3 regions of the Streptomyces coelicoflavus genome follow, and region 1 is predicted to be linked to each of the others. Evidence: riboswitches for the same ligand, from Rfam matches in the RefSeq annotation. Region 1 holds a riboswitch; each other region holds the start of a gene.
What was found. Region 1 has a riboswitch for thiamine pyrophosphate ahead of thiO (glycine oxidase ThiO). Riboswitches for the same ligand answer to the same signal wherever they lie in the genome.

Region 1 (9,735 bases):
GGACCGCCTGTTCGGCGCCGCTCCCGGGATGGCCGCGCGGCCGACCGTCACCGTCCTGCGGCCCGACGACCCCGCGCTGGTCCCGGACGCGGACCATGAGGCGGTCACGCTCTCCGCGACGGTGCCCGCCCTGGGAGGCGGGCCGGACCGGGCCACGGCGGAGGAGACCGCCCACCGGGCCGAGCGGCTGATCGACGTCGCCGGGCGGGCGGTGCCCGGCCTGCGCGACCGGCTCCTGTGGCACGAGGTGCGCACCCCGGCCGAGGTCGCGGCGGACACCGGCGTGCCGGACGGGGCGATTCCGGTGCCCGCGCTGGCGGGGGCCGCCGGACGTCTGCTGCACGCGGCGAACAGCACGCGTACGGAGGGCCTGTTCACGGTCGGCGGCTGGTCGCACCCCGGCGGAGGGCTTCCGCACGCGGGCATGTCGGGCGCGCTGGTCGCCGGACTGGTGGTGGAGGGACCGGAGTTCCGCGGCTCCCAGTGAGCGGCGGACGCGGTCCTCAGTAGCGGTACTGCTCGTCGTAGCCCTGGTTCTGGCCCTGGTTCTGGCCGTGGTTCTGACCCTGCGTCTGGTCGTTGCCCTGGTAGGGGTACGGCTGCTCGGCGGGGAGTTCGCCGCCGTAGGGGTCGTCGGTGCTGCGCTGCTGCGGCACCCACACTCCGCCCGCCGGGGTCTCGCCGCCGTAGCCGCCGGGGGCACCGGTGGCGTACGGGTCCTGCCCGTAGCCCTGCTGGCCGTACTGCGGCTGCCCACCCATCGTGTCGTAGCCGCCGGTGTCGTACGTCCCGCCGCCGTAGGTGTGGGTGCCGATGTACGGGTCGGAGTAGGCCGCGTACTGCTGCTGCGCGCCGGTGTCGTAGCCGTAGCCCTGCTGCTGCCCGTAGCCCGAGTAGTCGTAGGCGTAGGCCTGGTCGGCGTCCGGCGCCGCTGCCGCCGCCTGCTGCTGGCCGGTGCCGTAGCCGGAGTCGGCGTAGACGCCGTAGGAACCGGTGTCGTCGGGCATGGGCTGCGGCGCGTAGACGGCGGTGGTCTCCGCGGCCGTGGGGTCGGCGGCGGGGCGGGCCGGGGTGAAGACGTCGTCGCGGTCGTGGTCGTCGGCCGCGTACGACGGGTCGTCCTGGCCCGGGGCGTGGCCCTGGGCGCGCTCGTCGTAGTCGTCGTGGTGCTCCTGGCCGCCTTCGGCGCGTTCGAGCCCGGAGACCTCCAACGTCGGTTCCTGGCGGCCCCGTTCGGGACGCCCGCGCTTGCCGACCAGGCTCACCGGGGCGTTGACCGCCCAGCCCGCCTCGAAGCCGCGGCGGAACGACAGGGTGACGTAGGTCTGGCCGACCGCGAAGGCGGCGGCGCCGACACCGATGACCAGCACGTTGGACATCAGCACGCCGGCCACGACGCCGACGAAGCCGCCGAAGGCGAGCAGCCGCCAGCGCAGCCGCGCCTTGTACTGCAACAGCACCTCGCCGAGCAGCCACAGCGCGACGACGCCGAACGCGATGTAGAGGACCGTCCAGCCCATGTACGCCCCTCTCCCAGTGGCCGTTACGCAGTGTGTCGCAAATACGTGCGGCCGGTCTAGGCCCGCGGTGGGTGGTGCAGGCCCAGGTTCTCGTAGATTTCCAGCGTCGCCGTGGAGTTGTTGAGCGTGATGAAGTGCAGTCCGGGCACACCCTCGGCCAGCAGCCGCGCGCAGAACTCCGTGGCGAACTCGATCCCGATCGAGCGTACCGCCGCCGGATCGTCCTTGACGGCGAGGATCCGCTCTTTCAGCTCCGCGGGGAACGAGGCGTTGCTGAGCTTCGGCAACCTCTCCAGCATCTTCACACTGGTCACCGGCATGACCTCGGGGATGACCGGGGTGTCGCAGCCGGCCGCGGCGACCCGGTCGCGCAGGCGGAAGTAGGAGTCGGGCTGGAAGAACATCTGCGTGACCGCGTAGTCGGCGCCGGCCCGGCACTTGTCGACGAAGTGCGCCACGTCCGTGTCCCAGGCGGCGGAACGCGGGTGCATCTCGGGGAAGGCCGCGACGCCGACGCAGAAGTCACCCGACTCCTTGATGAGCCGGACCAGTTCGGCGGCGTACGTCAGTCCCTCGGGGTGCGCGATCCAGTCGGCGTTCGGGTCGCCGGGCGGGTCGCCGCGCACGGCGAGCATGTTGCGGATCCCCGCGTCGGCGTACTGGCCGATGATGTTGCGCAACTCGGCGACGGAGTGGTCGACGGCGGTGAGGTGCGCCACGGGGGTCAGCGTGGTGTCGGCGACGATCTGCTCGGTCTCCCGGACCGTGCCCGCGCGCGTGGAGCCGCCGGCGCCGTAGGTCACGGAGACGAAGTCCGGGGCCACGGCCTCGACCCGCCTCAGCGCGCTCCACAGGTTCTTCTCGCCCTTGGGCGTCTTCGGCGCGGAGAACTCGAACGAGTACGTCGTCTTGCCGGTGGCGAGGATGTCGCGCACCGTGCGGGCGCGATCAGTCCTCGTGCTTGCGGTTCCGAGGGCCATACCGGCAGGTTAGCCAGGGCGCGGCGGTCACCCAACCGGATGCGGGATATTTGTCCATATTGTCTAGTTGTTGTCCATCTTTTGGACACCTGCTCGCCTGCGGCGAAGCCCCTCGACGCCCTGCGAGGTGCGGCTATCCCCGCGCCGGGGCCTGTCGCAGGCGCTTGGTGAACTCGGCCGCCGCCGCACCCGGGTCGTCGGCGGCGGTGATCGCGCGGACGACGACCACGCGCCGGGCGCCGGCGTCCAGCACCTCGTCGAGGTTGCCGAGGTCGATGCCGCCGATCGCGAACCAGGGGCGGTCGGTGCCCAGCGCCGCCGTGTACCGGACCAGGTCGAGGCCGGGGGCGTGCCGGCCCGGCTTGGTGGGGGTCGGCCAGCACGGACCGGTGCAGAAGTAGTCCACGCCGTGCTGGACGGCGGCCGCGGCGGCCTCGGACTCGGCGTGCGTGGAGCGGCCGACGAGGACGTCGTCGCCGAGGATCGCCCGGGCGGCGGGCACCGGGAGGTCGCCCTGGCCGAGGTGCAGCACGTCGGCGCGGGCGGCGTGCGCGACGTCCGCCCGGTCGTTGACCGCGAGGAGCTTGCCGTGGCGGGCGCAGGCGTCGGCGAAGACCTTCAGGTGCTCCAGTTCCTCGGCCGCCTCCATGCCCTTGTCCCGCAACTGCACGATGTCGACCCCGCCGGCCAGCACGGCGTCCAGGAACTCGGGCAGGTCGCCCTGGCTGCGGCGGGCGTCCGTGCACAGGTAGAGCCGGGCGTCGGCGAGCCGGGCGCGGGCGGTGGTCGGAGCGGTGTCGGGCATGCGGGTGTCCCCCGGTTCGATGGCGTGGGCCCACGACGGGCCGCGCGATTCTGGCATACGGGCCGCGGACCGGGCCTCTCCCGGGCCGTGGTCCGCGGCTCGTACGCCGGGCGGTGCGGCGGATCGCGGATCGGCGACGCGGCGGGTCGCCGGTGCCGCGGATCGGCGACGCGGCGGATCAGCGATGCCGCAGATCAGCGGTGCCGCAGATCAGCGACGCGGCGATTCAGCGATGCCGCGGATCAACGATGCGGCGGGTCAGACGGCGAGCGCCTGGGCGCGGCGCTTCACCTCCGTACCGCGGTTCTCGGTCAGCGCCTGGGCGGGGGTGCCGGGCAGGCTCGGGTCCGGCGTGAAGAGCCACTCCAGCATCTCCTCGGCCGTGAAGCCGTCGTCCCGCAGCAGCGTCAGGGTCCCGACCAGGCCCTTGACGACCTTGTCCTCGTCGATGAAGGCCGCGGGGACGTGCAGCGCGCGGTTCTCACCGCGGCGGACGGCGATGAGCTGGCCTTCCTTGATCAGCTGGCGTACCCGGGTCACCTCGACGCCGAGCATCTCGGCGATGTCGGGAACGGTGAGCCAGGCGGGCACGAGAGCATCGGTCTTTGCGTCAATCTCGGTCACGCCCCCAGCCTGCCACCTGGCACTGACACTCGGAAACCGGACTACGCCGCCGCCGTCGCCGCCTTCAGCGGCTTCGCCGGGTCGGCCAGCAGGTCCGGGTCCATCGCCGTACCCGCCTGGATCAGACGCTTGCCCTGCGCCAGGTCGCGGGGACGGCCCACCGCCAGCAGGGCGACCAGGCGGCCCTCGCGCAGCCAGCAGACCGTCCAGGCCGGGCTCGCGGGATCGCCGCGCCACAGGGTGGTGTCGGCGGCCGTGTGGTGACCGGCGTACTGGACGAAGCGGCCGAACTGCTCGGACCAGAAGTACGGCACCGGGTCGTAGGCCGCCGGGTCCTCGCCGCCCGGGGTGCCGACGATGTCGGCGGCGACCGTGCGCGGTCCCTGGAGGGCGTTGTCCCAGTGGTGCACCAGCAGCCGCTCGCCGTAGCGGGCGGACGGGAAGGAGGCGCAGTCGCCCACCGCGTGGACGTCCGGCGCGGAGGTGCGCAGGCGGTCGTCGGCCAGGACCTCGCCGTGCGCGCCGAGGGCGATGCCGGAGCCGGCGAGCCAGCCGGTGGCCGGGCGGGCGCCGATGCCGACGACGACCGCGCCGGCGGGCAGCCGGGTGCCGTCGTCCAGGAGGACCCGGGCGGGCTCGCCCGGTCCACCCGGCTCGACGCGCTCCACGCGCGCGCGGGTGCGCAGTTCGGCGCCCGCGTCGGCGTACCAGGCGGTCATCGGCGCGGCCACCTCGGCGGGCAGCGCGTCGGCCAGCGGCCGGTCGGCGGCCTCCACCACGGTCACCGCGCAGCCCGCCTCGCGCGCGGCGGTGGCGAACTCGGCGCCGATCCAGCCCGCGCCCACGACCACGACGTCGTGCTGCCGGGCCAGCACCGGGCGCAGCCGTTCGGCGTCGTCCAGGGTGCGCAGCAGGTGCACGCCGGGCACGCCGTCGGCGCCGGGGAGCCGGACCGGCTCGGCACCGGTCGCCAGGACGAGGCGGTCGTACGGCACGGGTCCCTCGGAGGTGTCCAGGACGTGGTCGCCGGGGCGGACGCCCAGGGCCTCGCAGCCCAGCCGCAGGGTGATGCCGAGGGCCTCGAAGTCGACGTCGAAGGCGGAGCCCTCGGCGGTGCCGAGCAGGACGGCCTTGGAGAGCGGGGGGCGGTCGTACGGCTGGTGCGGCTCCGCGCCGATCAGGGTCACCGGGCCGGTGAAGCCCTGTTCCCGCAGGGCGACCGCGGTCTGCACGCCCGCCATCCCGGCGCCCACCACGACCACCCGGCGTTCCGCGTCCGCCGCCGGCCCCTGTCCCCGTTCCCGCGTCTGCTCGCTCACCTGATCACCATAGACACCCGGCGTTCCGCCGGTCAGTGCCCGTGCTCGGTGAGCTGCTCCACAACGCTCGTACCGCTGCCCGGCCGCGACTCCCACTCCCAGGTCTCGTCCAGGCGCACCCGCCCGTCCGGCAGGTCCACGACGACCGACACGCAGTGCCCCGACGACGTGCTGCCGTCGGTCCCCAGCTGCACGTACCGGAAGTCGAGGCGGTCGCCCTCCCGGGTGCCCACCAGCCGACCGCGGACGATGTCGCCGCCCGCGTACTCGGCCCACACGGCGCCGTCCTGCTCGTGGTAGGTGAACCGGGTGCGGGCGCCCACCTGACCGGGCGCCTGGTCGGCGACGGGGGCGAGGACGAGACCGTCGACCGAACGGGCCATGGGTACGGGCTCCCTTACAGGTGCGCAGCTCTGCGGGCTAGGGTGGCCAACGTAAGGCACTCGCGGGAGCCCGGACGCACCGGGCTGAGAGGGAGGCTGGCGGCCTCCGACCGTACGAACCTGATCCGGGTCATGCCGGCGAAGGGAGGGGCTGGACGCCCATGTCGTCTCCACCACACACGCCTCCGCACACGCCTCGTACGTCTCGAGCACCCGACGTCCTCGTCGTCGGCGGCGGGATCGTCGGGCTCGTCACCGCCTGGCGAGCCGCGCGGTGCGGGCTGGTCACCGCCCTCGTGGACCCCGAGCCGGGCGGCGGCGCGGCCCAGGTGGCGGCCGGGATGCTGGCCGCCGTGACGGAGCTGCACTACGGCGAGGAGACGCTGCTCGCGCTGAACCTCGCCTCGGCCCGCCGCTACCCGGAGTTCGCGGCCGAGCTGACCGAGGCGACCGGCCAGGACCTCGGGTACCGGCGCTGCGGCACACTCGCCGTCGCGCTGGACGCCGACGACCGCGCCCACCTGCGCGAGCTGCACGCACTCCAGCAGCGCTGCGGCCTGGAGTCGGAGTGGCTGTCGGGGCGCGAGTGCCGGCGTCTGGAGCCGATGCTCGCGCCGGGCGTGCGCGGGGGGCTCCGGGTGGACGGCGACCACCAGATCGACCCCCGCCGCCTCGCCCGCGCGCTGGTGACCGCCTGCGAACGGGCGGGCGTCGTCTTCCACCGGGTGTGGGCCGCCCGGCTCGGCGTCGGGCGCGGCGGCGAGCGGGCCACGGGCGTCGTCACGGCCGACGGGACCGTGCTGGAGGCCGGGCGGGTGGTGCTGGCCGGGGGCAGCCTGAGCGGGCGGCTCGCGGGCGTGCCGGAGGCCGTACTGCCGCCGGTGCGGCCCGTGAAGGGGCAGGTGCTGCGGCTGACGATGCCGGGGGCGCACGGACCGCTGCTGAACCGGACCGTGCGCGCCGTGGTGCGCGGCAACCACGTCTACCTGGTGCCCCGGGAGAGCGGCGAGCTGGTCGTCGGCGCCACCAGCGAGGAGCTGGGCTGGGACACGACGGTCACCGCGGGCGGCGTCTACGAGTTGCTGCGCGACGCCCACGAGCTGGTTCCCGGCATCACGGAACTGCCGCTGACGGAGACCCGCGCGGGTCTGCGCCCGGGCTCCCCGGACAACGCCCCGCTGCTCGGCCCGACCGCTCTGGACGGCCTGCTGCTGGCCACCGGCCACTACCGCAACGGCGTCCTGCTCACCCCCGTCACCGGCGACGTCATGGCGCACGCGCTGACCACCGGGGAGCTGCCGGCCGAGGCCCGCCCCTTCACCCCGCGCCGCTTCGGCGCCGACGCCGCGCTTTCACCACTCCCGCACCTCTCGGAGCAGCCCGCATGAACATCTCCGTCAACGGCGAGCCTCACGAGGTGGCTCCCGGCACGGCCCTGGACGCGCTGGTGGGCACGCTCACCGCGGCACCGTCCGGAGTGGCCGCCGCCCTCAACGAAACCGTCGTCCCGCGCGCGCGGTGGGCCGCCACCACGCTGGCCGAGGGCGACCGCGTCGAGGTCCTCACCGCTGTCCAAGGAGGCTGACCATGGCCGACGATCCCTTCGTCCTCGGCGGTACGTCGTACGGGTCCCGCCTGATCATGGGTACGGGCGGGGCGCCCAGCCTGGACGTGCTGGAGCGCGCGCTGGTGGCCTCCGGGACGGAGCTGACGACCGTCGCGATGCGGCGGGTGAACGCCTCGGTGCACGGCTCCGTGCTGTCCGTGCTGGAGCGGCTCGGCATCCGCGTGCTGCCGAACACGGCCGGTTGTTTCACCGCCGGGGAGGCCGTCCTCACCGCGCGGCTGGCGCGGGAGGCGCTCGGTACGGACCTGGTCAAGCTGGAGGTCATCGCCGACGAGCGCACGCTGCTGCCGGACCCGGTCGAGTTGCTGGACGCGGCGGAGACGCTGGTCGACGACGGCTTCACGGTGCTGCCGTACACGAACGACGACCCGGTGCTCGCGCGGAAGCTGGAGGACGTCGGGTGTGCGGCGGTCATGCCGCTGGGCTCGCCGATCGGGTCCGGGCTCGGGATCCGCAACCCGCACAACTTCCAGCTGATCGTGGAGCACGCGCGCGTGCCGGTGATCCTGGACGCGGGGGCCGGTACGGCGTCGGACGTGGCGCTGGCGATGGAGCTGGGGTGTGCGGGTGTGATGCTCGCCTCGGCGGTGACGCGGGCGCAGGAGCCGGTGCTGATGGCTTCCGCGATGCGCTCCGCGGTGGAGGCGGGGCGGTTGGCGCGGCGGGCGGGGCGGATTCCCCGGCGGCACTTCGCCGAGGCGTCGTCTCCTGCGGAGGGCCTGGCGGTGCTGGATCCGGAGCGACCCGCCTTCTAGGCACCGGCGTCGCAGAGGGCCCGGGGGGGGTGGGCACGCAGCCCGGCGTAGCGGGGTGCCGCTGGGCCCACCCGTGCCGCCCTGGGGGGTACCTCCCAGGCCGTTCAGGCACTGGGGGAGGCACGACTGCCCGCAGCCATGTACGTCACAGATGCGCTTCAGTACCGGCCCGAATCCGCTCGGCGACGTGGGGTGTCGGTGGCGGCTCGTAGACTCGCCTGCGTGGACACGACCCTTCAGGACCCTCTCGTCGGGCAGGTGCTCGACGGCCGGTACCGCGTCGAGGCGCGGATCGCGGTCGGCGGGATGGCCACGGTCTACCGGGCCGTGGACACCCGCCTGGACCGCGTGCTCGCGCTGAAGGTGATGCACCCGACACTCGCGACCGACGCCACCTTCGTCGAGCGGTTCATCCGCGAGGCCAAGTCGGTGGCCCGGCTCGACCACCCCAATGTCGTCCAGGTCTTCGACCAGGGGGCCGAGGGGGCGTACGTCTACCTGGCGATGGAGTACATCGCGGGCTGCACCCTGCGGGACGTGCTGCGCGAGCGCGGGGCGCTCAGGCCGCGGGCCGCGCTGGACATCCTGGAGCCGGTCCTCGCCGCGCTCGGTGCCGCGCACCGGGCGGGCTTCGTGCACCGGGACATGAAGCCGGAGAACGTGCTGATAGGGGACGACGGCCGGGTCAAGGTCGCCGACTTCGGCCTGGTCCGCGCCGTGAACACCGTGACCAGCACCACCGGCGCCGTCCTCGGCACCGTCTCCTACCTGGCGCCCGAGCAGATCGAGCACGGCACCGCCGACCCCAGGGTCGACGTGTACGCGTGCGGCGTCCTGCTGTACGAGATGCTGACCGGCGACAAGCCGCACGACGGCGACTCGCCCGCCGCGGTGCTCTACAAGCATCTGCACGAGGACGTGCCGCCGCCGTCGGCCGCCGTGCCGGGGATGGCGTTCGAGCTGGACGAGCTGGTCGCCGCCGCCACGGCGCGCAACCCGGAGATCCGGCCGCACGACGCCGTGGCGCTGCTCGCGCGGGCCCGCGAGGCGCGCGAGGCACTGAGCGCGGACCAGCTGGACGCGGCGCCGCCGCAGGCGCTCGCCGCGGAGCACGACAACGCCGAGGACCGCACGAGCGTGATCCCGCGCGCCCTGACGATGCCCCGTCCGCTGCCCGTCAACGAGGACGAGGGCGACGGCGCGCACGGCGGCTTCCCCGCGGACGGCGTCCACCGCACCAGCCGGCTGACGGCTCCCCCGCCGGCCCCGCCCCGCTCCCGCCTGCCGCGCCCGCGCCGCGGTCCGCTGGCGATCGTGGTGGCCGTCCTGCTGGTGCTCGGGGTCGGCACGGGCGTCTGGTACATCAACTCCGGCCAGTTCACCAAGGTGCCGCCGCTGCTGTCCAAGACCGAGGCGCAGGCCCGGGACCGGCTGGACGACGCCGGTCTCGACGTCGGCAAGGTGAAGCACGCCTACAGCGACACCGTGGAGCGCGGCAAGGTCATCAGCACCGACCCCGGGGTGGGCGACCGCATCCGGAAGAACGACTCGGTGTCGCTCACGGTCTCCGACGGCCCCGACACCGTGAAGCTGCCGGACGTGTCGGGATACCGGCTGGACAAGGCACGGACGCTGCTGGAGGACGAGGGGCTGGAGCCCGGCATGGTGACCCGGGCGTTCAGCGGCGAGGTGGCCAAGGGCTTCGTGATCTCCACCAAGCCC
Region 2 (9,735 bases), 1.9 Mb from region 1:
ACTCGACGCCATGGAGGAGGTCGACGAACACCTCCTGGTCCACTCGGACGCCACCACCTATCTCGACTACGGCCGCTCCATCGAAGAGGTCAACGACACCGTCCGCGAGACGCTCACGCGCAACGACGCGGAGGAGGTGTGGGACCTGTTCCGCAAGTTCACCAAGCGCTTCTCCTTCCGCGACGAGGGCGGCGCCGACGCCGTGCGCTCACTGCTCGATACGTACGGCGGCACCCGGATCGTTCACGGCCACAGCCCCATCCCCTATCTGCTGGGCGAAGTCGGCTCCGAGGACGGCGAGGACGACACCCGTACGGTCGTCGAGGGCCCGCACGTCTACGCGGACGGCCTGGCCATCGCGATGGACGGCGGTGTGACCATGGCCGGAAAGCTGCTGGTCCAGCAACTCCCGCTGGGGGTCTGACCCTTCACCGGCCGGGATTTCCGGGAGTGCCGTCCGTACCGGGCGGCACCCAATTTCTGGAAACCCCCTGTCACCCTCCACCGTCACCGCTCTACCATCGGCTTATCCGTAGCAGGCTCCCCTCCGTTTCTGCCCGACGGCTCGTTGGCATGCGAGCCCCAAGCCCTACGGAGCATCGGGGGATGCACATGAACAGCGTTCCGCAGTACCTGTCGAACGAGGACCGCCAAGAGTACGAGCGGATCCTCGACGAGGCGCTGCGCTCCGCACCACACCGCCCGGAACTGGCCGCCGTCGGTCAGCGGCTCAACTCCGAACAGCTGCGCACCATGGCACTCAACGCCTCCGCCCTCATCACGGCGGCGGCCACGACCGAGTACCAGCACTACGTGAAGGTCCGCGACGAACTGCGCCACCCGGCGCCGTCGGACCCGTCGACCGCCACGCGCGGATCCGGCTCCCAGGAGCAGGGCACGGGCGCGGGGGGACTCGCCGCCACCATGGGCGAGATGGCGGAGGCGACCGGTGCGGGGGCCGTCGCCGTCGTCGCCGTCCTGGCGCCGGTCCTGGCCGGCACCGCCGCGGCGATCTTCCTCCTGGTCGGCTACCTCCTGAAGATGCTCGACCCCGGGCAGGCCTTCGCGCAGACCATGCTCACCACGGGGTGGGTGTTCGGCGCCGTCACCGCGGTGGCGATCCTCGTCGCCGCCGTGGGACTGCTGCTGACCGCACTGCGCAACCGCCCCTCCGCCGAGTCCGCCTTCTACACCGCGCGCGACGAGGAGGTGGCCCGGGCCAGGGACGCCTGGCACGAGGCCCTGCTGGAACGCGGCATCGTGCCCTTCCTGCGGGACGCGCTCGGCGACCCGGGCGCGGCGGCGCTGCACCGCGCGGGGCCGGCCGCCCCGAGCAGCAGTCGCATGCCGCACCTCGGCTACGGCCGCCCCGGCTTCAGCAGCCCCGACGGGGGATCCGACGCCGGTTCGCGTCCGAGCTACTCGAGTCCGGACTACAGCAGCCCGGACTTCGGTGGCCCGGAACACCGGCCCGAGTAGCCACCGGCACGGGCGGGCAGTGACTCAGAGGATGCCCGCCCGGCCGGCGGCAGTGATCCACGACGGGAACTCGGACAGCAGACGGTCGTACAACTCCGGGTCCGGTACGGTGCCGATGTCGTCGACGGCGAAGAAGCCGACGTTGTCGACGCGGCGGCCCGGCAGGGTGTCGAAACGCTCCAGCACCCCGTAGCCGGCGCGCCCGAGCCCGACGAACTGCCAGAAGACGGGTTCCTCCACGGCCTCCCGCAGCTCCCGCTCGATCTCGGCGTTGCGGTAGACACCGCCGTCGGAGAAGAACAGCACCAGGGTCGGAACCGGTGCCGGGGCGTCCCGCACGAACGCGCGGACCTCGGCGATCACCTTCTGCTCCTCGTTCTGGATGCCGACCGCCCGCATGTCGACCTGCTCGGGGTGCAGGCCCTTCTTCCGGCCTCGCCGGAACAGGCTGATCTCTCCCACGCGGACGTGCAGCCGCAGCCATTCGGGCAGCTCGCCCAGACGCAGGTCGGGCAGGCGCGCCGGGTTCGAGGCGAAGGTCCACGCCTGCATCTCCCCGTCGTCGTCCAACTGCGCGGCGACGGCGGCCATCCGCTCCACGACGTCCGCGACGACGCCCTTGGAGTAGAGGGCGGCCATGGACCCGGAGGCGTCCAGGACGAGGACGACGCGCGCGGTGACCCCGGCCGCCCCGTGCTTGCTCAGGCTCACCGCGACCTGCTCCTTGCGCAGGGACAGCCGCTTGCGCATGTCCACGGGGAGGCGTTCCTCGCCCTTGGCGAGGCGGGGCCCGGGGGCGGCCGGCGCCGCGCTCGGCGGAATGGGCGGCGCGGAGGGTACCGGCGGTGGCGCGGACGCCGCGGGTGGTGCGGACGCCGGGGGAGCCGTGGAGGCCGGAGCAGCCGCGGGGGCCGACGGGCCGGGGGCCGGGGTGGGAGCCTCCGTCGGGGGAGCGTCGTCCACGGTGATGCCGAAGTCCGTGGCCAGCCCCGCGAGTCCGGTGGCGTACCCCTGTCCGACCGCGCGGAACTTCCACTTGCCCTGGCGCCGGTACAACTCGCCGCCGACCAGAGCGGTCTCCGGCCCGGCCGTGATGTCGAACCGGGCCAGTTCGGTGCCCGTCCCGGTGTCCAGCAGCCGCAGCGACAGCCCCGGAACCCGGCCGAACGTCCCGCCGTCCGCCGAGGCACACAGGACGATGCGCTCGACGGCCGGCTCCACCGAACGCAGATCGACCTCGACGGCATCGCTCGTGCCGCCCGCGTCGCCGCCGGGGGCACTCCGCTTGCCCAGGTGCCGCACCGCGCCGGACGTGTGGCGAGGCTGGTTGTAGAAGACGAAGTCACCGTCGTCCCGCACCCGTCCGTCCGACGCGAGCAGCAGCGCCGATGCGTCGACCTCGGGGACGCCCGACCCTGCGGACCACACGAGTACGACGCGTACCGCGGGAGAGTCGACGGCGACGTTGGCACCCTTGCTCAGTGAGGTGGCTGTCATGCCTCCAGTCTGCCGAGCAGGGCCACCGACTGCCTGCGACACTGGCGTCGACTTCGCATCCACGCCTGTCCGGGGGACTCATGCAAGCGCGTACGACACGGCTGACGACAAGAGCCGCGGCAACCGTCATCGGAGTGGCCCTGGCGTCGGGGTGTGCCACGGCTCAGGAGCCGGAGGCCGCCGAGGTGTCGCCCACCACCTCTTCGGCCAGGGCCCGGGCGGAGCCTCTGACGTTGGCGCAGCTCAAGGACCTGGCCTTCAAGGACGGAGAGGTCCCACAGGCCCACGAGCCCCTCTCGGTACAGGGGCCCCCGCCGGAGGGCAGCGAACGCTCCTTCCCGCCCATATCCGTACCTGCCTGCCAGCCACTCGTCGACGTCCGCAGCGGCGAGGGGTCGTTCGCTCACGTCTTCCAGATCTTCAACTGGAAGAAGAACATCATGGGCGGCAACTCGACACTCGCCTCCTATGAGGGAGACGAGGCCGAACAGCGCTTCGCGGAACTCAGGCAGGCCCTCACCACCTGCCGGTCCTACGAGGGCGAGGGCTACGTCGGACCGTTCAAGGTGACCGTGCGGACGGAGACACCGCCACAGGTCGGCGAAGAAGCACTGGCCTTCCGGGAGATCAGTCCTGTGGAGACGGACCCGTTGGGGGACCGCAACGAGCAGTTCATCGTGGTACGCACGGGGAACACCATCGCCACGTTCTCCGAGCTGAGCGTGGGCGCAGACCTGTCGTTCCCCACCGAACTGATCAGTCGGCAGGTACAACGGCTACGGGACGCTCAGCAGCCCTGATCACGGGTTCAGCGGCCGGCCGACGTTCCCGTGGACATCGGCCGGCCGTATCCGCCCGGGTCAGTCCGCCAGCGGCAGGTAGACGCGGTTGCCGGCGGCCGCGAACTCCTTGGACTTCTCCAGCATTCCGGCCCGGATCTCCTCAGGGGTGGCGCCCGCGTCGCCGCCGAACTGTTCTGTGATGCTCCTGCTGATCTTCATCGAGCAGAACTTGGGTCCGCACATGGAGCAGAAGTGCGCCGTCTTGGCGGGCTCGGCCGGCAGGGTCTCGTCGTGGAACTCCCGCGCCGTGTCCGGGTCGAGGGCCAGGTTGAACTGGTCCTCCCACCGGAACTCGAACCGGGCGTCCGACAGCGCGTCGTCCCACTCCTGCGCACCTGGGTGACCCTTGGCGAGGTCGGCGGCATGGGCGGCGATCTTGTAGGTGATGACGCCGGTCTTGACGTCGTCACGGTTGGGCAGGCCCAGGTGTTCCTTGGGCGTGACGTAGCAGAGCATGGCCGTGCCCCACCAGGCGATCATCGCGGCACCGATGCCGGAGGTGATGTGGTCGTACGCCGGCGCGACGTCCGTCGTCAGCGGGCCGAGCGTATAGAACGGAGCTTCATCGCAGATCTCCTGCTGAAGGTCGATGTTCTCCTTGATCTTGTGCATCGGGACATGGCCCGGGCCCTCGATCATGGTCTGTACGTTGCAACGCTTGGCGATCCGGTTGAGTTCCCCGAGGGTGCGCAACTCGGCGAACTGCGCCTCGTCGTTGGCGTCCGCGATCGACCCCGGCCGCAGGCCGTCGCCGAGGGAGTACGTGACGTCGTAGGCGGCGAGGATCTCGCAGAGCTCCTCGAAGTTCTCGTACAGGAACGACTCCTTGTGGTGCGCCAGGCACCACGCCGCCATGATCGAGCCGCCGCGCGAGACGATGCCGGTCTTGCGGTTCGCGGTCAGCGGTACGTACGGAAGGCGCACACCCGCGTGGACCGTCATGTAGTCCACGCCCTGTTCGGCCTGTTCGATCACGGTGTCCTTGTAGATCTCCCAGGTCAGTTCCTCGGCCCGGCCGTCGACCTTCTCCAGGGCCTGGTAGAGCGGCACGGTGCCGATGGGGACGGGGGAGTTGCGCAGGACCCACTCGCGGGTGGTGTGGATGTTGCGGCCGGTGGAGAGGTCCATGACCGTGTCGGCGCCCCACCGGGTCGCCCAGGTCATCTTGTCGACCTCCTCCTCGATGGAGGACGTCACCGCCGAGTTGCCGATGTTGGCGTTGACCTTCACCAGGAACCGCTTGCCGATGATCATCGGCTCGATCTCGGGATGGTTGACGTTGGCGGGCAGTACGGCACGCCCCGCGGCGATCTCCTCGCGGACCACTTCCGGCGAGACGTTCTCCCGGACGGCCACGTACTCCATCTCCGGGGTGACCTCGCCCCTTCGTGCGTACGCGAGCTGCGTGACCGCCGCGCCGTTCCGGCCCCGGCGCGGCTGACGCGGCCGGCCGGGGAAGACGGCGTCGAGGTTGCGCAGCCCGCCGCGCGGCGAGGTGTGCTTGATTCCGTCGTCCTCGGGACGGACGGGGCGGCCCGCGTACTCCTCGGTGTCGCCGCGAGCGATGATCCAGTTCTCCCGCAGCGGCGCAAGCCCCCTGCGGACATCGGTGTCGACGAGCGGATCGGTGTACGGGCCCGAGGTGTCGTACAGCGTGACCGACTGCCCGTTGGTGAGGTGCACCTGACGGACCGGCACCCGCAGGTCGGGGCGCGAGCCCTCGACGTACGCCTTGTGCCAGCCGACGGACTTCCCGGCCTCCGTGTGCTCCGCGGCGTCCGCGGTGTCCGCCTGGGCGGGGTTCTGCGTGGAGGCAGGCGTGCGTGCGTCCTTGATGGTCATGAGACCTACTCCCTACGCCGGCATTACCCGGTAACAGGTTCGGCGGTCGACGCAGCGGCTTCCGTCCGACGGTGCTTCGTGGGATTCGTCACTCGGCTTCGGTGACGTTTCCCGTGAAACATCGCTGGGACGGAGGTCAGCGCCCTCTCAGCCCGGTGCTCCGAGCTCCCGCGTGTACAAAGGTGCCTCCACGCTAGCGCCCATTCGGGCGCGGTGACCAGAGGGCCCCCTTCGTTCTTGCGATGATCGGGCGGTGACCACACCGCAGCCCCCGTCTTTTCCACCGCGCCGGCCCCGCCGCGGACCGAACGCCGAAGAGGGCGACGGTCGTACAACCGGCCATGTCCCCGTCGTCACTCACGGCGCGAGCGACGGCGGACCCGAGGCTGGTCACGGCCGCACCGGGAGCCACGACAGCGGTGCGGGGGACGGGCACGGCGGCGCGGAGGGCGGCGGGCACGGCGCGGGCGGCGGGCACGGCGCGGGCGGCGGGCACGGCGCGGGCGGCGGGCACGGCGCGGGCGGCGGGCACGGCGCGGGCGGCGGGCACGGCTCAGGGGGCGCACACGGCACGGGCGGCGGACACGGGCACTCGCACGGTCACGGGCCCGCGGCACCCGTCTCCCGGCACCTGCGGAAGGTCATCGCGGCGGTCCTGATTCCTTTCGCCGCGGCCGTGCTGGTCGGGCTCGCGGTGCTGTGGCCGGGCGGTGCGCCGTCCCACGAGCGCACCGGCGTCGGCTTCGACCGGCAGACACAGCAGGCCACCGTCACCAAGGTGGTCGAGCTGAGCTGCCAGGCGGTCAACGGCTCGGGCGCCACCCCTACCGGCGACACGTCCACCGCCGAGGGTTCCTCCGCGGTGCAGCAGGCGAAGGGCGAGTGCAAGCGGGCCACCATCCGCGTCGACACCGGCGACGACAAGGGCCGTACGTTCGACGAGATCGTGCAGCCGGACCAGTCCCGGCAGCTGCACGAGGGGCAGAAGGTGGTGGTCGCCTACGAACCCTCCGCGCCCGAGGACCTTCAGTACTCGGTGACCGACATCAACCGTCGGCTCCCCCTGGCGCTGCTCGCCGGCATCTTCGCCCTCGCCGTCGTGGTCGTCGGACGACTGCGCGGCCTCATGGCGCTGATCTCGCTGGCCCTCAGCTTCCTGCTGCTGAACTTCTTCATCCTGCCCGCGATCCTGCAGGGTTCGAACCCCCTGGTCGTGGCCGTGGTCGGATCCAGCGCCATCATGCTGATCGCCCTGTACCTGTGCCATGGGCTGTCCGCCCGCACCTCCGTGGCGGTGCTCGGTACGTTGATCTCGTTGTTGCTGATCGGCGTGCTGGGGTCGCTGTTCATCGGCTGGGCCGCGCTCACCGGCAACACGGACGACAACACGGGCCTCATCCACGGCCTGTATCCGTCCATCGACATGAGCGGTCTGCTGCTCGCCGGGGTCATCATCGGTTCGCTCGGTGTCCTCGACGACGTGACCGTCACCCAGACCTCGGCGGTCTGGGAGCTCCACGAGGCCAACCCGACGATGGGCTGGCGCGGCCTGTACCGCGCGGGCATCCGCATCGGCCGCGACCACATCGCCTCGGTCGTGAACACACTGGTGCTCGCCTACGCGGGCGCCGCGCTGCCCCTGCTGCTGCTGTTCTCGATCGCACAGAGCGGGGTGGGGACGGTCGCCAACAGCGAGCTGGTCGCCGAGGAGATCGTGCGTACGTTGGTCGGCTCGATCGGCCTGGTGGCCTCCGTACCGGTCACCACGGCGCTCGCCGCCCTGGTCGTGTCGGCGGACCGGCCGGCCCGGGCCGCGGGGGCGGCAACCACCGCGGCGGCGCCCGCACGGAGCGGGCGGGGACGTCGCCGTAAGCGCTGACGCGTGGGGCGAAGCGTTACGCCGGCGCCGCAGGCGTGCCGGAACGGTTCAGCCCGCGCTCTGTTCCTCCGCCAGGATGCGGTCCAGGGCCTCGTCGAGGTGACTGTCGAAGTCGGCGAGCGCGCCCTCCTGACCGAGGGGCACCAGCTTGTCGGTGCGGTCGAGAAAGGCCACGAGGGGCGCGGCCGAGGAGCGGAACAGCGCCTGATCGCTGCCGACCTGAAGACGGATCAGCACCTCGGCCAGCGGCTCGGGATCGACCGGCGCGATGCGCACGTCACCGTCGCCGCACGGCCCGCCCACCCCGTCGACCAGCAGCTCCCGGCCGAAGGCCCAGGTCACCGGCGCGTCTCCGGGCAGGTGGAAGGTCAGTCGTACGGCATAGGGATCACGGGTCTCGTACCGCAGCTCCACCGGGATGCGGAACGAGAGCTCCTCGGACACGAGAAAGCTCATCATGACCTCTGCCTGTACGGACTCGCCCATTCGCCTACCCCGTCATTCGCCGTCGACTGTCCGGGAATCAAACCTCTAACACTGGTGGCATCTTGCTCAACGTACACACCAGATCACAAGGAGTGAGTTTTCAGATACTGATAGAGAGCGCGAGCGAACCCAGACGGCGACCCACTTCGTTCTGCAAACGCTGTACCGCGGGCAGCAACCGGCCCGCCTGGTGGAGGGGCAGTGAGATGGCCATCGTCGCGGCCGTGGTGCCGACGGTGATCGGGATCGCCGCGCAGACCGTGCCGAGCGCGTACTCCTGGCGCTCGGTCACCGGCGTCATCCGGCGCATGCGTTCCAGCCGTTTCAGCAGGCTGTGTCCGTCACGCACCGTGTACGGCGTGACCGGCTGCACCGGATAGCGGTCCAGGTGGTCACGGCGGGCGTCCTCGTCCAACTGGGACAGCAGGCACTGCCCGATGGCGTGGGCGTGCCCCGTCTCCCGGAAGTCCGCCCATTCCTCGACCGCCGGATTGCCCGGGGTGTCGGAGACGCACATGACCTCGATCTCGCCGTCCCGGTACATGGCGTAGTACACGGGGACGCCGATGGCGTCCCGCCAGCGCGCCATGGTGTCGACGACCGTGCTGCGACGTTTCTGCTCGGCTCCGCTGCCGCTCAGCCGCTCGGCGGCCTCGCCGAGGAAGAACAGTCCCTTGTCCCGGCGCAGGTAGCCCTCGTGCACCAGAGTGCGCAGCAGGTGGTACGCCGTGGGCAGCGCCAGCCCCGTCTCACGGGCCAGTTGTTTGGCGGGGGCCCCGTACTCGTGCTCGGCAACACACTCGAGCAGGCGCATCGCCCGCTGCACCGAGCCGATCAGGGTGGCGGAGGGCGGGTCGGCAGCGGGTGGCGCGGGGGATGTCCGAGGCGTCGAGCGGGGCTGCACGGGAAGGGCGTGCAGCTGAGCGAATGCGGTGTCAGCCGTGGCCAAGGGTCACTCCCGGAACGCGAGGTGGCAGCCCGTGCGGAGAACACGGGTGGGGGTGTACGCCGTTCGCGAGGTCGCCCCCGCGTGGAGTTCCGGACTCTAACCGCTGGTCACCGCTCACCGACGGCTCGCCCGGGAAACTTCCCCCGGCCGAGGGAACCGGTGGTTCCTGTTACCACCACCGGTGCCCCACCCCGCTCACCAGTCGCTGCGCGAAGACGAGCTCGACATGAACTTGCGTACGACGTAGATCAGTCCGCCGACGAGCGCGACGAAGACCAGCAGCTTGAACAGCAGTCCGATCACGAACCCGACCACGCTGGCGATCAGCCCGCCGAACACGACCAGGGCGATGACCGGCACCGCGATCCACTTCACCCACCACGGCAGTCCCGTGAAGATCTCTCGCATCGCCCTTGCCCTCACCTTCGGGGAGTCCCAGGAGTCCTGGGGGATCCTCTGTATGTCCTGCACTCGATGCTAGAGCCGTGAGCACCACGGCAGGGGCTCCGCATCCCTTGTCTCCCCCTGACCGATCCCCTAGGGAACCCGGAGGCCCCTCTCAGCTCTCCGGCGGAGAGAACACCACCAGAACCCGCAGGTCCTCGCTGATGTGGTGGAACTTGTGGGCGACTCCGGCCGGCACGTAGACCACACTGCCGCGGGCGACCTGGGTGGTCTCCATGCCCACGGTGATCGCGGCCCGCCCGCTCACCACGAAGTACACCTCGTCCTGTGCGTGCGGTTTCTGCGGGTCGGCCGTC
Region 3 (9,735 bases), 3.8 Mb from region 1:
GAGCGGCAGCATCAGCAGCGCGTCGAATCCGCGCACGAAGCGGCCCGCGTCGCGCCGGGTGAGGGCGGTCGCGGCCAGCGCGCCGACGACCACGGCGATGGCGGTGGCGGTGGCGGCGTACTGGAGGGAGTTGCCGATCGCCTCGATCGGCGGGACGAGGAAGGCGCCGCCGTCCTCGCGGGTCAGTGCCCGGTAGTAGCCGAAGCCGGACGCGCCCAGCGACCGCTGGACCAGTACCGCCAGCGGCAGCACCAGCAGGACGGCGATGACGCTCAGGACACCGGCGAGCAGCGTCCACTGCCCGGCTCCGCGCGGCCGGCGCGCGGTCGTGGCCGCGTCCACGAGCCGCAGGGCGCTCTCGCGCCGGCGTACCGTCCAGGCGTGCACGGCGAGGACGGCGGCGACGGCCGCGAACTGGATCAGCGTCAGCACGGCGGCCGTGGACAGGTCGAAGACCTGCGAGGTCTGGCGGTAGATCTCCACCTCGAGGGTGGAGAAGGTGGGCCCGCCGAGGATCTGGACGACGCCGAAGGAGGTGAAGGTGAACAGGAAGACCATCAGCGCGGCGGCGGCCACGGCGGGCGCCAGCGCGGGCAGCGTCACCTGCCGCCAGGCCCGCAGGCGCGAGGCGCCCAGCATCCGCGCGGCCTCCTCCTGGCGCGGATCGAGCTGCGCCCAGAGGCCGCCGACGGTGCGGACGACGACGGCGTAGTTGAAGAAGACGTGCGCGAGCAGGATCGCCCACACCGTGGTGTCCAGGCGCAGGCCCCACAGTTCGTCCAGCAGCCCGCCGCGCCCGACCAGGGCCAGGAACGCCGTGCCGACGACGACCGTCGGCAGCACGAACGGCACGGTCACCACGGCCCGCAGGACCTGCTTGCCGGGGAAGTCGAAGCGGGCGAAGACGTAGGCGCCGGGCAGGGCGATCAGCAGGGTGAGCGCGGTGGACGCCAGCGCCTGCCAGGTGGTGAACCACAGGACGTGCCGCACGTCGGACTGCGCCAGCACGTCCCCGATCCGGCCGAGCTGCCAGACTCCGTCCACCTTCAGGCCGCGCGCGACGATGGCGGCGACGGGGTAGGCGAAGAACACCGCGAAGAACGCGACGGGCCCGGCCATGAGGCCGAGCCGCACCGCGCTCCCGCGCGCGGTGCCCGTCGGCTTCACCGCCGATTTCACCGTCTGCTCGCCCTCCAGGCTCACTTCAGTACGAGCGAGGTCCACGACTTGACCCACTGGTCGCGGTTGTCGGCGATCTTCGCCGGGTCCAGGGTCTGCGGGTCCTTCGCCTGCGGCCCGAACTTCGTGAACGCCTCGGGGATCCGCGCGCCCTCCCGCACCGGGTAGACGAACATGTTCAGCGGCATGTCCTCCTGGAACCTCTTGCTCAGCAGGAAGTCGAGGAGCGCCTTGCCGCCCGCGGGGTTCTTGGCGTTGCTGAGCAGGCCCGCGTACTCGACCTGCCGGAAGCAGGTGCCGTCGGCGACGCCCGTGGGGGCGGTGTCCGGCTGCGGGTCGGCGTAGATGACCTCGGCCGGCGGGGAGGAGGCGTAGGAGACGACGAGCGGACGGTCGCCCCCCGCCTTCTTGCCGCCGGACGAGCCGGAGAACTCCTCGTTGTAGGCCTGCTCCCAGCTGTCGACGACCTTGACGCCGTTCGCCTTGAGCTTCTTCCAGTAGCCCTCCCAGCCCCCGTCGCCGTACTGGGCGGCGGTGCCGAGCAGGAACCCGAGCCCCGGTGAGGAGCTGCCCGCGTTCTCGGTGACGAGCAGGTCCTTGTACTCGGGCTTGACGAGGTCGTCGAAGGACTTGGGCGGGGTCAGCTCGTGCTCGCTGAAGTAGGCCTTGTCGTAGTTGACGCAGATGTCGCCCGTATCGACGGGCGTGACCCGGTGCTTGTCTCCGTCGGTCCGGTACTCGGGCCGGACCTGGTCGGAGCCCTTCGCCTTGTACGGCTGGAACAGGCCGTTGTCGAGGGCGCGGGACAGCAGGGTGTTGTCGACGCCGAAGAAGACGTCGCCCTGCGGGTTGTCCTTGGTGAGGACGGCCTTGTTGACGGCCTGCCCGGCGTCGCCGTCCTCCAGGACCTTGACCTTGTAGCCGGACTCCTTCTCGAAGGCGGCGATCACGTCCTTGGACGCGGCCCACGAGTCGTGGCTGACCAGGGTGACGGTCTTGGCGCCGCCGGAGCCGCTCCCGGCGTCGTCGGACGACGATCCGCAGGCGGCCAGGGTGCCGACCATGCCGAGACCGACGGCCAGGACACTGACCTTCTTGGTGATGCTCACTGAATTCCTCCTGGGTGACCAGGAGAAGACGCGGCCCCGCCCGGAACCCCTGGCGAGGGTCCCGGGCAGGGCGCAACAGCTCGAGTGGTGACCGATCTCCCTACCCAGAATGACCTGGGCCAGGTTCGGAGGGTCTGCGGCCGGTGCCGCACTCTCAGCGCTGTGGCGCTCCCCTGTCGGAATATGAAGATGTGACTGTGCTGACGTACTTCCGCCGGTCAGGTTACCGCTCGCTCGCGGCGAGCTGACCACACGCCCCGTCGATCTCCTGCCCGCGGGTGTCCCGGATCGTCACCGGCACACCGTGCGCCGCGATCGCCTCCACGAACGCCTTCTCGTCCTCGGGCCGGGACGCGGTCCACTTGGAGCCGGGCGTGGGGTTGAGCGGGATCAGGTTCACGTGCACGGGCCTGCCCTTGAGCAGCCGCCCGAGACGGTCACCGCGCCAGGCCTGGTCGTTGATGTCGCGGATCAGGGCGTACTCGATGGACAGCCGGCGCCCGGACTTCGCCGCGTACTCGAACCCGGCGTCCAGCACCTCGCGCACCTGCCACCGCGTGTTGACGGGGACGAGGGTGTCGCGCAGCTCGTCGTCGGGGGCGTGAAGGGAGATGGCGAGGCGGCACTTGAAGCCCTCGCCGGTGAAGCGGTGGATCGCGGGGACGAGACCGACCGTGGAGACGGTGATCCCGCGCTGGGAGAGCCCCAGTCCGTCCGGCTCGGGGTCGGTGAGCCGGCGGATGGCGCCCACGACCCGGTTGTAGTTGGCGAGGGGCTCGCCCATGCCCATGAACACGATGTTGCTGAGCCGGGCGGGGCCTCCGGGGACCTCGCCATCCCTGAGCGCCCGCATCCCGTCCACGATCTGGTGCACGATCTCGGCGGTCGACAGGTTGCGGTCGAGACCGGCCTGGCCGGTGGCGCAGAACGGGCAGTTCATCCCGCAGCCCGCCTGGGAGCTGATGCACATGGTCACCCGGTCCGGGTAGCGCATGAGGACGGACTCGACCAGCGTCCCGTCGAACAGCTTCCACAGCGTCTTGCGCGTGGTCCCCTGGTCGGTCGACAGGTGCCGTACGACCGTCATCAGCTCGGGCAGCAGTGCCTCCCGCAACCCCTGGCGCGAGCCTGCGGGGATGTCGGTCCACTGCTCGGGGTCGTGCGCGTACCGCGCGAAGTAGTGCTGCGAGAGCTGCTTCGCGCGGAACGGCTTCTCGCCGATCGCGGCGACAGCCTCCTTGCGCTCGGCGGGCGTGAGGTCGGCAAGGTGCCGCGGCGGCCGCTTCGCTCCGCGGGGTGCGGCGAAGGTGAGCTCACCGGGGGCTGGACGGGCCACGGTCGGACAACTCCTCATGACGGCGGGCCTGTGGCAACCCCCCGCGTCCGCGGGGACAACGGCAGGGCCATGCCGAAGCCAGGAGACCTCACTGGAACACCCCCGCATCGGCGGGGATACACGGAAAGGCCCGCAGCAGATGCCGCAGGCCCTTCCCATGCTACCGGATGGCTGTCAACCCGACCCTACGAAGATCACCAGCAGCAACCACACCACCGGTGCCGTCGGCAGCAGACTGTCCAGGCGGTCCATGATGCCGCCGTGACCCGGCAGGAGCGTGCCCATGTCCTTGATGCCGAGGTCGCGCTTGATCATGGACTCGCCGAGGTCGCCCAGGGTGGCGCTGACCGCGACCGCGAGGCCGAGCAGCAGGCCCTGCCACCAGGTACCGTCCTCGATCAGGAACTGCACGCACAGCGCGCCCGCCGCCATCGCGAACGCCACCGCTCCCAGCAGACCCTCACGGGTCTTGCCGGGGCTGATGCGCGGGGCGAGCTTCTTCCTGCCGAAGCGCCAGCCGACGGCGTAGGCCCCGGTGTCGCTGACGACCGTCAGTATCAGGAAGACCAGAACGCGCCAGGCGCCGTCGTCCGCCGCCAGCATCATGGTGACGAACGTGGCCAGGAACGGCACGTAGAAGGCTGCGAACAGGCCCGCGGTGACGTCCTTGAGGTAGCCCTCGGGCGGCTCCGTCATCCGCCAGACGAGGACCGCGAGGGCCGTGAGGGCCATGGCGATCCACGCCCCCTCGGCGCCCCGCGCGTAACCGGCGACCACCATCGCCGCACCGCCGATGGCGAGCGGCACGAGGGGCGCCTTGATGCCCTTGCGCTCCTCCAGACGCTTGGTCAGTTCCCACAGGCCCACCACGACGGCGATCACGACCACACCGACGAAGACGGCCTTGACGACGAACAGCGACGCGATGATCACCACACCGAGGCCGACACCGACCCCTATCGCGGCCCCCAGGTCGCGCCCCGCGCTCTTCTTCTGCGGCGGCTGGGGCTGCGCCGGCTGCGGGGCGTCGGGCATGGGCTCCGGATTCTGCGGCACCGCCGCATACGGCTGCGCCGACGGATTCTGGTCGCGGTACGGCTCGTCGCGACCGGGCTGGTCGTGGAACGGCTCGTCCCGGAACAGGGGACCGCCCGGCCGAGCGGTCCCCTGGTCGTCGTCCTGGTCTCCGCCGTGTTCGGGTACGTCGGGCACGATGGGCATGGGGCGAGTCTGCTGCGCGTAGTGCGCATCGTACGCGGGACCCGCCGGGGCGGCGCCCCGGACGGGTCCCTGGTCGGACGGCCCCCAGTACCCGGCTTGTGGCGGCGCTCCCCAGGAAGAGTCGTTCATCAGACCTCGAGCAGCTCAGCTTCCTTGTGCTTCAGGAGCTCGTCCACCTGTGCGACGTACTTGGCGGTGGTGTCGTCGAGCTCCTTCTCCGCACGGCGGCCCTCGTCCTCGCCGACCTCGCCGTCCTTGATGAGCTTGTCGATGCCGTCCTTGGCCTTGCGGCGCACGGAGCGGATCGAGACCTTGGCGTCCTCGCCCTTGGCCTTGGCGACCTTGATGTACTCGCGGCGGCGCTCCTCGGTGAGCTCGGGGAACACCACCCGGATGATGTTGCCGTCGTTGCTCGGGTTGACGCCCAGGTCGGAGTCGCGGATCGCCTGTTCGATGTTGCGCAGGGCGCTCTTGTCGAAGGGGGTCACCACAGCCATGCGCGGCTCGGGCACGGAGAACGAGGCCAGCTGGTTGATCGGCGTCAGCGCGCCGTAGTAGTCGGCCACGATCTTGTTGAACATCGCCGGGTGCGCACGGCCGGTGCGGATCGCGGCGAAGTCCTCCTTGGCGACCACGACGGCCTTCTCCATCTTCTCCTCGGCCTCGAGGAGGGTCTCTTCGATCACCACTTGCTCCTGCGTGTCTTGAGTAGGCCCGGCTGCGGTTGCCCTTGCGGGGCGGCGGCCGGCTGCGTCGCGTTCTTCCTGCACGGTTCCCGACCGGCGGGACATTGTCCATCCCCCGGCCCGGTCCCGCCCCGTCCGTCCCCCGGACAGGTGGCGTCCGCGGACGGGGGTGTTCTCCGGTCAGTCCCGGCTGTCCTGGTCACCCACAAGCGTGCCGATCTTCTCACCCTTGACGGCGCGGGCGATATTGCCCTCCTTCAGCAGCTCGAAGACCACGATCGGGAGGCTGTTGTCGCGGCAGAGCGTGACGGCCGTGGCGTCGGCGACCTTCAGGTCCCGGGTGATGACCTCGCCGTAGCCGAGCGCGTCGAACTTCACGGCGTCCGGGTTGGTCTTCGGGTCGGAGTCGTAGACCCCGTCCACGCCGTTCTTGCCCATGAGCAGGGCCTCGGCGTCGATCTCGAGGGCGCGCTGCGCGGCGGTGGTGTCGGTGGAGAAGTAGGGCATGCCCATTCCGGCACCGAAGATGACCACGCGCCCCTTCTCCAGGTGGCGCACGGCGCGCAGCGGGATGTAGGGCTCGGCGACCTGGCCCATGGTGATGGCGGTCTGCACGCGGCAGTCGACGCCCTCCTTCTCCAGGAAGTCCTGGAGGGCCAGGCAGTTCATCACGGTGCCGAGCATGCCCATGTAGTCGGAGCGGGCGCGGTCCATGCCGCGCACCTGCAACTCGGCGCCGCGGAAGAAGTTGCCGCCGCCGATGACGATCGCGATCTGGGCGCCGTCCCGGACGACGGCCGCGATCTCGCGGGCGATGGCGTGCACCACGTCGGGGTCGACGCCCAGGCCCCCGCCGCCGGAGAAGGCCTCTCCTGACAGCTTCAGCATGAAGCGGCCGCGTACTTTGCCGTCGTCGCTCTTCTCGGCATTGGTGGTCATGGAGCTCTCGCCTCTTTTACGTGGTCACACACACGAAGAAGGCCACTGCCGGTGGGGGCGTGTTTCGCATCCCATACGCGGCAATGGCCTCCTCGTCAGATCTGCTGTCGTCCGCCGCCGCGCGCGCGTGCGCCACGGCAAGCGCGTACGGCGCCGACGACTTGCGTCGACCCTACCGGGGTCGCGCGTCCGTCGCGGTACGGACTCAGATGCCGACCTTGATGCGCGAGAAGCGCTTCAGGCTGACACCGGCCTCTTCCAGCACCTTCTGGACGGACTTCTTGTTGTCCAGGGCGTAGGGCTGACCGAGCAGGGTGGCGTCCTTGAAGAAGCCGTTGAGGCGACCCTCGACGATCTTCGGCAGGGCGGCCTCGGGCTTGCCCTCGGCGCGGGTGGTCTCCTCGGCGACGCGGCGCTCGGTCTCGACGACCTCGGCCGGGACGTCCTCCTTGGAGAGGTACTTCGGCGCGAAGGCGGCGATGTGCTGGGCGACGCCCTTGGCGATCTCGGCGTTGGGCTTGTCCAGCTCGACGAGGACACCGATCTGCGGCGGCAGGTCGGGCATCGTGCGGTGCATGTACGCGGTCACGAAGCCGCCGGAGAACTGCGCGAAGCGGTCCAGGACGATCTTCTCGCCGAGGTTGGCGTTGGCCTCGTCCACGTACGCCTGGACGGTCTTGCCGGCCTCGATCTCGGAGGCGAGCAGAGCCTCGAGGTCGGCCGGGGCGGCCTTGGCGACGTGCTCGGCGATGGCCGTGGCGACGTTCTGGAACTTCTCGCCCTTGGCGACGAAGTCCGTCTCGCACTTCAGCTCGACGATGACACCCGAGGTGTTGTCGTCGGCGATGATCGAGACGACGGCGCCGTTCTCGGCAGAGCGGCCCTCGCGCTTGGCGACGCCCTTCTGGCCCTTGATGCGGAGCGCCTCGACGGCCTTCTCGACGTTGCCCTCGGCCTCGTCCAGCGCCTTCTTGCAGTCCATCATGCCGGCGCCGGTGAGCTCGCGGAGCTTCTTGACGTCGGCGGCGGTGTAGTTCGCCATGATTCCGGAATCTCTCTCGAAGTCTGAAGATCTACGGGCCGGACGGCGGGGGCTTCGCGGGCCCCCGCCGTCCGGAACCCGAAGGTGGTGAGGGGTCAGGCCTGCTCGGCGTCCGCGGCCGGAGCCTCGGTGGCGGCAGCCTCGGCGGCAGGGGCCTCGGTGGCGGCAGCCTCGGCGGCAGCCTCGGCGGCAGGGGCCTCGGTGGCGGGGGCCTCGGTGGCCTCGGCAGCCGGGGCGGCCTCGGCGGCAGGAGCCTCGGCGGGCTTCTCGGCGGCCTCGGCGTCGTCCTTCTTCTCGGCCTTCTCGCCCTCGAGCAGGTCGCGCTCCCACGCGGCGAGCGGCTCACCGGCGGCCTTGTCGCCCTTGGCGCCACCGGCGGCACCGGAACGGGCGATGAGGCCCTCGGCGACGGCGTCGGCGATCACGCGGGTGAGCAGGGTGACGGAGCGGATCGCGTCGTCGTTGCCCGGGATCTTGTAGTCGACCTCGTCGGGGTCGCAGTTGGTGTCGAGGATGGCGACGACCGGGATGTTGAGCTTCCGGGCCTCGCCGACCGCGATGTGCTCCTTCTTGGTGTCCACGATCCAGACGGCGCTGGGCACCTTGGACATCTCGCGGATACCGCCGAGGGTCTTCTCCAGCTTGGCCTTCTCGCGGGAGAGGACCAGCAGCTCCTTCTTGGTGAGGCCGGAGGCGGCCACGTCCTCGAAGTCGATCTGCTCGAGCTCCTTCAGGCGCTGAAGGCGCTTGTAGACGGTCGAGAAGTTGGTGAGCATGCCGCCCAGCCAGCGCTGGTTGACGTAGGGCATGCCGACGCGGGTGGCCTGCTCGGCGATGGCCTCCTGCGCCTGCTTCTTCGTGCCGACGAACATGACCGTGCCGCCGTGGGCGACGGTCTCCTTGACGAACTCGTAGGCGCGGTCGATGTACGACAGCGACTGGAGCAGGTCGATGATGTAGATGCCGTTGCGCTCCGTGAAGATGAAGCGCTTCATCTTCGGGTTCCAACGGCGGGTCTGGTGACCGAAGTGGACGCCGCTTTCCAGCAGCTCCCGCATCGTGACGACGGCCATGGCCGTATCTCCTTGATTTTCTCGGTTGTGCCGCGCGAGCCGGACGGCTCCCGCGCCTGACGCCCGGATGCGCCTGCCCTGAGGGACCGAGGGGCGCTGACACGGACCTGTGCGGGCCTCGTGTCGGGGCGTGCGAAGTCGACCCGGTGACCCGGATCGCCACCAGAAGTGTACGGGACCCGCGGGGTACCGGGTGACGCGGCTGTCCACAACCGGGGCGCGGTCCACAGGGCCGGGCGGTGATCGGCGCGGGCGCGGGACGGTGTCCGCATGCGAACGAGGCGATGGGTGAGTGCGTGGACCCGGCTGGTACTGCCCCCGGCCGTCCTGGGCGTCCTGGGCGTCCTGGCCGTTTCGGGTGTCCTGGCCGTTCTGGCCGTGGAGCCGCCGCGGCCGGAGTCGGGGGCGGCCGCGGTGACGGTCGCGGCGGCGGGCCGGGCGGTGCCGGCGGCCGGGGTGCCGGACGCCTCGCGGAGGGCACCGGACCCGGTGGTGCCGGACCCGGTGGTACCTGCTCTGGCCCGTCACTGGCCGGTCGGGGACCGGCCCGCGGTCCTGCGGGGCTGGGAGCCTCCGGCGACCCCGTACGGGCCTGGCCACCGCGGGGTGGACCTCACCGCGGCGGGCGGGGCGCCGGTACGGGCGGTGGCCGCGGGGCGGGTGTCGTTCGCGGGGCCGGTCGCGGGCCGGGGCGTGGTCTCGGTGGAGCTGGCCGGTACGGGAGACCCGCCCCTGCGGACGACGTACGCGCCCGTCGAGGCGGCGGTGGAGGAGGGCGACGAGGTCGCGGCCGGCGAGGTGCTCGGCACGGTGCAGCCGGCGGGCTCGCACTGCACGGGCTGCCTGCACTGGGGCCTGCTGCGCGGCGACGTCTATCTGAACCCGCTGTCCCTGCTCCCGCCGTGGCTGCTGGACGCGGGTCCGTCGAGGCTGCTGCCGGTCCTGGGGGTGCCGGTGCCCGGCCGGGCGGGGATCAGCCCCGAACGCCCCGCAGCACCATGGAGACCGCCGCCTCCGTGATCGCCGCGGGCTCCTCCGCAGCGCCCAGCTCGATGCGCCGTACGGCCGCGTCCACGACGCCCTGGAGGAGCATCGCCGCCAGCCTCGGCTGGTCGTGCCCCAGCTCGCCGAGCGCCTCGACGATCATCGC

Region 2: another riboswitch for thiamine pyrophosphate. It lies ahead of thiC (phosphomethylpyrimidine synthase ThiC); the one in region 1 lies ahead of thiO (glycine oxidase ThiO).
Region 3: another riboswitch for thiamine pyrophosphate. It lies ahead of OHA99_RS10070 (thiamine ABC transporter substrate binding subunit); the one in region 1 lies ahead of thiO (glycine oxidase ThiO).

The regions. Positions count from the first base shown of each region.
Region 1 is NZ_CP108218.1:6,137,871-6,147,605, reverse strand. It holds gene OHA99_RS27540 (NAD(P)/FAD-dependent oxidoreductase) at 1-487, shown strand, start outside; gene OHA99_RS27535 (hypothetical protein) at 504-1,520, opposite strand; gene metF (methylenetetrahydrofolate reductase [NAD(P)H]) at 1,577-2,500, opposite strand; gene thiE (thiamine phosphate synthase) at 2,634-3,305, opposite strand; gene OHA99_RS27520 (Rv2175c family DNA-binding protein) at 3,564-3,929, opposite strand; gene OHA99_RS27515 (FAD-dependent oxidoreductase) at 3,971-5,248, opposite strand; gene OHA99_RS27510 (hypothetical protein) at 5,281-5,631, opposite strand; TPP riboswitch at 5,684-5,795, shown strand; gene thiO (glycine oxidase ThiO) at 5,793-7,019, shown strand; gene thiS (sulfur carrier protein ThiS) at 7,016-7,216, shown strand; gene OHA99_RS27495 (thiazole synthase) at 7,219-8,013, shown strand; gene pknB (Stk1 family PASTA domain-containing Ser/Thr kinase) at 8,236-9,735, shown strand, end outside.
Region 2 is NZ_CP108218.1:4,285,123-4,294,857, reverse strand. It holds gene sppA (Ser/Thr/Tyr protein phosphatase SppA) at 1-424, shown strand, start outside; gene OHA99_RS18960 (hypothetical protein) at 607-1,479, shown strand; gene OHA99_RS18955 (VWA domain-containing protein) at 1,504-2,976, opposite strand; gene OHA99_RS18950 (hypothetical protein) at 3,210-3,776, shown strand; gene thiC (phosphomethylpyrimidine synthase ThiC) at 3,837-5,660, opposite strand; TPP riboswitch at 5,653-5,842, opposite strand; gene OHA99_RS18940 (YibE/F family protein) at 5,914-7,539, shown strand; gene OHA99_RS18935 (SsgA family sporulation/cell division regulator) at 7,588-8,025, opposite strand; gene OHA99_RS18930 (IclR family transcriptional regulator) at 8,126-8,851, opposite strand; gene OHA99_RS18925 (DUF5326 family protein) at 9,170-9,382, opposite strand; gene OHA99_RS18920 (cupin domain-containing protein) at 9,534-9,735, opposite strand, start outside.
Region 3 is NZ_CP108218.1:2,335,228-2,344,962, forward strand. It holds gene OHA99_RS10065 (ABC transporter permease) at 1-1,224, opposite strand, end outside; gene OHA99_RS10070 (thiamine ABC transporter substrate binding subunit) at 1,200-2,288, opposite strand; TPP riboswitch at 2,368-2,473, opposite strand; gene rlmN (23S rRNA (adenine(2503)-C(2))-methyltransferase RlmN) at 2,512-3,624, opposite strand; gene OHA99_RS10080 (phosphatidate cytidylyltransferase) at 3,799-4,974, opposite strand; gene frr (ribosome recycling factor) at 4,974-5,531, opposite strand; gene pyrH (UMP kinase) at 5,712-6,470, opposite strand; gene tsf (translation elongation factor Ts) at 6,676-7,512, opposite strand; gene rpsB (30S ribosomal protein S2) at 7,608-8,585, opposite strand; gene OHA99_RS10105 (murein hydrolase activator EnvC family protein) at 8,856-9,605, shown strand; gene OHA99_RS10110 (TetR/AcrR family transcriptional regulator) at 9,559-9,735, opposite strand, start outside.